3 regions of the Vibrio sp. Vb0937 genome follow, and region 2 is predicted to be linked to each of the others. Evidence: predicted binding sites of a transcription regulator. Region 2 holds the regulator's gene; each other region holds the start of a gene.
What was found. The regulator CRP, encoded in region 2, controls carbon source genes, mostly activating them, when cyclic AMP is high. The targets are predictions, from matches to a motif close to TGTGANNNNNNTCACA.

Region 1: the regulator CRP is predicted to act here: its motif matches at 1,284-1,299, upstream of recB (exodeoxyribonuclease V subunit beta).
Region 3: the regulator CRP is predicted to act here: its motif matches at 1,214-1,229, upstream of ectA (diaminobutyrate acetyltransferase).

Annotation. Positions count from the first base shown of each region.
Region 1 is NZ_JAWOTK010000004.1:192,260-194,536, reverse strand. Features, by position in the region: gene recB (exodeoxyribonuclease V subunit beta) at 1-1,165, opposite strand, end outside; gene recC (exodeoxyribonuclease V subunit gamma) at 1,493-2,277, opposite strand, start outside.
Region 2 is NZ_JAWOTK010000026.1:30,228-32,504, reverse strand. Features, by position in the region: gene R7P67_RS19870 (phosphoribulokinase) at 1-510, shown strand, start outside; gene crp (cAMP-activated global transcriptional regulator CRP) at 751-1,383, shown strand; gene R7P67_RS19860 (DUF1338 domain-containing protein) at 1,520-2,277, opposite strand, start outside.
Region 3 is NZ_JAWOTK010000006.1:15,758-18,034, reverse strand. Features, by position in the region: gene R7P67_RS10845 (BCCT family transporter) at 1-1,015, shown strand, start outside; gene ectA (diaminobutyrate acetyltransferase) at 1,330-1,866, shown strand; gene ectB (diaminobutyrate--2-oxoglutarate transaminase) at 1,887-2,277, shown strand, end outside.

The DNA of each region.
Region 1 (2,277 bases), on a different contig from region 2:
TACGAATACGCGCCGCTAAAAGCTCGCTTTCGTCCGTATCGATAGAAGCAAAAAGTTGTGTCAGCAAATCATCGAAAGAGAGCCACTGTTTTTGATTTTTCGCGTTGGCCAGCATCACACGACAATGCTCAATCGCATGAGCAAGCAGTGGCGCTTTTAAGCTGATTGGGTTAGCAAGAAATGTTTCAATGGCTTCAAATACCGCGTGCTGCGGCGCACTGCCTTTCGGTGTTTTTTCCAACAAGACGTTTTGCGCGAATTTCTCCAGCTTGTCTGGATAATCGTAACCTGTGGTTTCCGTTGCTGCCCAAGCGTTTACCGCCTCCAACGACGTCGGCAGAGACTTTTTGGTGTAGCTGCGTTTGCTAATATCTGAATCTGAAATCAGCGTCAAGAAGTCATCTTGGCTTTCTCGCCACTGTGCTTTTAATTCATCAATTTTTTTCAAATTTTCAGTATGAAGATCAGCCAAACTGCCTTTCATTGCTGGAACAGAAAGGCTTAACGGCGCGCCGGTTAAGTAATTGCTGATGTCAGACAACAACGCAGATGGAGAGCTCCATAGCTGGCGAATTTCCCCAGCCAAGGTAAATGGCAACGGGTAGAAATTGCGGCGCCAGTAATCGGCTACAACTTGCGCTTTTAGGTGACTTTCATCGGTCACAAACTCGTTATTAAATCGGCTGCCAGATTCAAACGCATTTTGCGTTAGCATACGTTGGCAAAAACCGTGAATGGTGTAGACCGCCGCCTCGTCCATCTGACGCTCTGCCTGCAATAAAATTTCTGCGGCTTGCTTGTGATCGTCAAACTCATTAAGCAAAGGTTGGATCACCGGGTCGGAACTCTGTCCACGCGCAAACGCGATTCGCGCATCATGGATTCTTGCCCTGATACGATCGCGTAATTCCGCAGTTGCCGCTTCGGTAAAGGTTACAACCAGAATTTGGTCGACCGTAAGCGGTACGCGATGTCGAGTTTCCGCGCTGCCATGACCAAGCAAAAGACGCAGATATAAACCTGCAATAGTGAAGGTTTTACCTGTACCTGCTGATGCCTCGATTAACCTCGCACCGTGCAGAGGAAACGTCATCGGTTCTAGTGGCGTTGGTTGAGGTTGCTCTGTGCGGTCTAACGTATGTAGAGGACACTCTGCACCTGACATTTGATCCATAACGCTGAATCTCTCCGGATTATTTACTAGGACGTATCACCTAATAAATGTGATCTATAGTTAAAAATTCTATTAATATGTTTAACAAGTTGGATAATTTAGAGCTTTGTGAGATCTTTCTCACGGTTATCCATAAGACGTACCGTTAGTATGCGCCCCACGAGATAAGCCAAACCTTTTTGGCGGCACAACTCAAATGAATTAAACAAAAGTATCATGGTCCCTCTGACCTTGTGGCCGTACAGCGAACGCCCTACAAAAAATAATGATTTTCTGGCGGCCACCCTACTCTTCCTTCTCTTTATCCAGCTGTCTTTATTACGCTTTTACATCATCAGCGTCTTGAACCGCTAAGCGCGCACCTTGCAGTACTAATGCTGTCAGCAAACGAACTTCTGAGGCCAACTCATCATTCCAAGCAGGCCAAATTCGAGAGATGTACGCATTACTGCCTTCGCCCGGGCTCATGAAGCCATCATTGAATGCGTCAGCCATTTTCTTCAAAGATTTCTCTTCGTCATCGACCCACTGACCGCGGCTAAAGCCCGCTTCAACACAAGCCAACGCCGTTTTCGGGAAATAAGGCAAAGGCTTAGTCATGCCTTCGAAAAATAAGCGAACTAATTCAGTCAGTAGCTGTTTGGCATACTGCACATCGGCAATTTCTGGGTAGATCAAATGCAGCGCGCCTTCTTTACGATCGTAACCAATGATGTGAGTTTTCTTAGCATGACCCGACGCCGACATGGCAAGGTGATCGATCCACGCAGCAAGGTAATCCTGCGAGCGAATCTTACCGCTTCTATAGCGAATCAAACCGGATTGGTAGCATTGAGTCAGCCAACCTGTTAGGCGAACGTTTTTCTCTTCGCCTTCATTTCGCTCAAACAAGGAATCAAACGTCAGGTCGATTTCCAAATCGTCTTGAGGCGCACCAGATAAAAACGCCAGTTTATCCACCAGCTCTTCCGCCTGAACTCGGTTAGTTTCAAATTCGATATCACCAAACGCCCCCACCGGCAGTTTGCCTTGCGCGCGCTGTTGACTCATAAAGTGTTTAAGTACCTCTGTTTTTTTCTCTGGCTGCATCAATGTCGTTTCAA
Region 2 (2,277 bases):
CCCGAAAACAGCGACGTTCTGTTTTATGAAGGGTTACATGGTGGCGTGGTCGATGGCGATGTTAATGTTGCTCAACATGTGGATTTCTTAATTGGCATGGTGCCGATTGTGAACTTAGAGTGGATCCAAAAATTCGTACGTGACACTCGCGATCGCGGCCATTCGCGTGAAGCGGTAATGGACTCAATCGTGCGATCCATGGACGATTACCTCAACTATATCACTCCGCAGTTTTCTCGTACTCACATCAACTTCCAGCGCGTACCGACCGTTGATACTTCCAACCCACTTAATGCAAAAGGCATCCCTAGTTTGGATGAGAGTTTTGTGGTGATTCGCCTACGCGGTATCAAGAATGTCGACTTCCCATATCTGCTGGCCATGATTGATGGCTCATTCATGTCACGCCACAACACGATTGTCGTACCCGGCGGTAAGATGAGCTTTGCAATGGAGCTCATAGTTCGGCCTATCCTACAACAGCTCATCGAAACAGGGAAAATTGGCTAAAAACCTGCCAGCGAAGATGTTTACTTTTCATACCGTGATCATGTGCACAGTTTTGCTTACAAAATCTCAATCATGGCACGATTAAAATCAAGAAATCGTTTTCGAAAAAGGATACTATTTCTTACCGAAACACAAGAGAGCTTGCAGCATATAAAAAGTGCTCTTATTCTAGTAGGCCTAATTCAGGCTTAGCTAAAATATGGATAGCGCAAGCGTACCCTGCAGAGGAAGTGAGATATTATGGTTCTAGGTAAACCTCAAACCGACCCAACATTAGAGTGGTTTCTTTCACACTGTCATATTCATAAGTACCCTTCAAAGAGCACGCTAATTCACGCGGGCGAAAAGGCAGAAACTTTGTACTACATCGTTAAAGGTTCTGTTGCGGTTCTTATCAAAGACGAAGAAGGTAAGGAGATGATCCTTTCTTACCTAAACCAAGGAGACTTTATTGGTGAACTTGGTCTATTCGAGGAAGACCAAGAGCGCACAGCTTGGGTTCGTGCTAAATCTCCTTGTGAAGTTGCTGAAATTTCTTTCAAGAAGTTCCGTCAGCTTATCCAAGTAAACCCAGACATCCTAATGCGTCTTTCTGCGCAGATGGCTCGTCGTCTTCAAGTAACTAGCCAAAAAGTGGGTGACCTGGCGTTCCTAGACGTAACTGGTCGTATCGCTCAGACGCTTCTGAACCTTGCAAAACAACCAGACGCAATGACTCACCCAGACGGCATGCAAATCAAGATCACTCGTCAAGAAATCGGTCAAATTGTTGGCTGTTCTCGTGAGACAGTAGGTCGTATCTTGAAGATGCTAGAAGAGCAGAACCTAATCTCTGCTCACGGTAAAACCATCGTGGTTTACGGTACTCGTTAATCTCGAACTAGAGTGACACGAACAAAATTATAAAAGCCACCAATGGCAACATTGGTGGCTTTTTATTTACTCATGACCAAATGAGATAGGGTGCAGCGAACACTAATGAGTAAGCTTAACAGGTTAACCCTAAAACTTAGCCATTCGTACTTTCAAAGATTTTGTCAGCTGAAGCGGCCACGAAACCTGGGTACAAATCACCATTTTCCATCGGATAGCGCTTAGCAAATTCATAAAAACCGCCAGGGATAATTTCAGTGCCTTCGCTAAAACGAACCGCTACTTTATCTGCCATGGTCGATGACTGCTCTAGCAACACCTCAGGAGTGCCCTTCACTTCACCACCATTTTCATTAATGGTAAACCCAGCGGTACGCAGATGATCGTTTACCTGCTTCACTTCTTCATATTCATTGAGCTGGTTAACGCTCACCGTGAAGTGGTTTGCTCCGTAACCATGCGCCGCAAGCCAAGATGCGTACTCACTTTCTTTAGCCAACGTTTGGTAATCAGCAAAGCTTAAATCCCACAAGCGTCCACCATGTAAGAATGCGCTATCGTTCAGCTTGTCAGCATCGACTTGTGCCACCAAATTTTTCACAATCTCTTGTAGCTCAGACGAGCACTCTTCAACTTTTAGCTCACTAATAAAGACTTTAGGTTGCTTCGGATCTGGGTGCTCATAGTGCTTAGCAACCAGCTTTTTGCTTTCGAAAACGTAATCACCACACGCCTTGTAACCAATAGCTACAAATGGCTTAGCTAGAGTTTCAATACCAAGAGGCGCGATATTGAAGGTACGTAAAGCTATATGATCATTAATCAGAGGCTCATCTTCTTGAAGCAGCTGATGCACTTTAGCAGCCGAAGGGCAAAGACGTTGAATGTAATCTT
Region 3 (2,277 bases), on a different contig from region 2:
GCCACTCACCATGCGCTCAATTTTTTACCCTTTGTTTGGTGAGCGTGTATGGGGTTGGACTGGTCATATTATCGATATTCTTGCAGTGGTAGCGACGGTTTTTGGTTTAGCAACATCGCTAGGCTACGGTGCATCTCAAGCCGCAACGGGTTTGAACTTCCTGTTTGATGTCCCAATGACCAATACCACGCAGGTTATATTGATTATTGGTATTACTGCGCTCGCTTTAATCTCTGTTGTGGCTGGACTCGATAAGGGCGTGAAAATCTTATCTGAAATCAACATGGGTCTTGCAGCGCTGCTATTGCTATTTGTTATTGTTGTTGGCCCGACGATTGCGATTTTAACTGGTTTCTTCGAGAACATCGTTTCCTATGTGGCTAATATCCCTGCCTTATCTATGCCATTTGGACGAGAGGATGTGAATTACTCTCAAGGCTGGACGGCGTTTTACTGGGCGTGGTGGATTTCTTGGTCACCATTTGTGGGTATGTTCATCGCACGTGTGTCTCGCGGTCGTTCAGTTCGTGAGTTTATTATTTGCGTTATTCTTATCCCATCTTCAGTTTGTGTGTTATGGATGACGGCTTTTGGCGGTAACGCAATTAGCCAATACGTTAATGATGGCTACGAGGCGGTGTTTAACGCAGAACTACCTTTAAAACTTTTTGCCATGTTAGATGTTATGCCATTGGCTGAGATAACATCTTTTGTCGGCATTATCTTAGTCGTGGTGTTCTTCATTACCTCTTCTGACTCAGGATCACTGGTTATTGATACTATTGCTGCGGGCGGTAAGGTCGATGCACCAACGCCACAACGCGTGTTCTGGTGTACGTTTGAAGGTTTGGTTGCGATTGCATTGATGTTGGGTGGTGGTCTAGCTGCTGCTCAAGCAATGGCGGTGACGACTGGTTTACCGTTTACTATTGTTTTACTTGTTGCAACGGTATCTTTGATAAAAGGTTTGATGGATGAACCTCGTCCAAAGGCGGTTTCTAAGAAATCAAAATAACTAGTATCAGCAGTTAAATTATTGATAAAAGCGGTATGCGAAAGCATGCCGCTTTTTTTTGGATTTCTATTTTTCTCTGAGAAATGAACAGCATGGAAAACGGTCTTATTCTGGTTGTTTTTTGTACTGTGCATTTAGGTGACTATTTAATAAATTAGACCTCGAACTATTTTAACTTTTGGTTAATAGGTTTATTTTTGTGATTTGAATCACAAAAATACCGATAAAAAGGCGGATTATTTGATTTTTAGTCGCGAGGGATGCCCATAATAAAAAGGAAATTTAATTAGACCTCAAAGGATATGTATTTTCACATGATCACATCAGCACCTTGGGTCCTTTATCCAGAGATTGGAGAAGACTCAAGTAAAAAATGGATTTTTCGTGAGCCTAAAATCTCTGATGGTGACGACATTTACAGCTTGATTGCAGACTGTCCTCCATTGGACATGAACTCATCTTATTGCAATTTCCTACAGTCTACGCATTTCAGCAAAACCAGTATTTTGGTTGAGCAAAAAGGCGAAATCGCAGGTTTCATTTCCGGTTATCAGAAACCAGACGAGCAAGACGTTTTATTTGTCTGGCAAGTTGCAGTCTCACCTCGCTTTAGAGGTCATGGTTTAGCATTCCGCATGTTGAAAGAACTTCTCACCCGAGAGGAATTAGGCGGTGTTAAATCGGTAGAAACTACCATCACGGAAGATAATAAAGCCTCTTGGGCACTGTTCAAAAAGTTAGATGCGATGAACGGCAATTCTGGCCAAGTAAGCACATTTTTGGATGAAGAAGCCCACTTTAAAGGCAAACACGATACAGAATATTTGTATCGCATTCCTCTCAAACAATAGGAAATAAAAACGGTCTCATCATGGATATTTTCAAAAAGCAGGAATCCAACGTACGCTCATATTCAAACAATTTCCCGGTCGTTTTTCGTAAAGCGAAAGGCTGCTGGCTAGAAACAGAACAAGGTGAACGATACTTAGACTTCCTTGCTGGAGCGGGATCTCTAAATTACGGCCATAACAATCCAGTACTAAAACAAGCGTTGCTTGAGTACATTGAAATGGACGGTATTACTCACGGTTTGGATATGCACTCAGAAGCGAAAGCATCGTTTCTGGAAGCGTTGGATACTTACATCCTTAAACCAAGAAACTTGGATTACAAGGTTCAGTTTACGGGCCCAACAGGTACTAACGCTGTTGAGGCGGCATTGAAGCTGGCTAAAAAAGTAAAAGGCCGCGACAGCGTCGTTG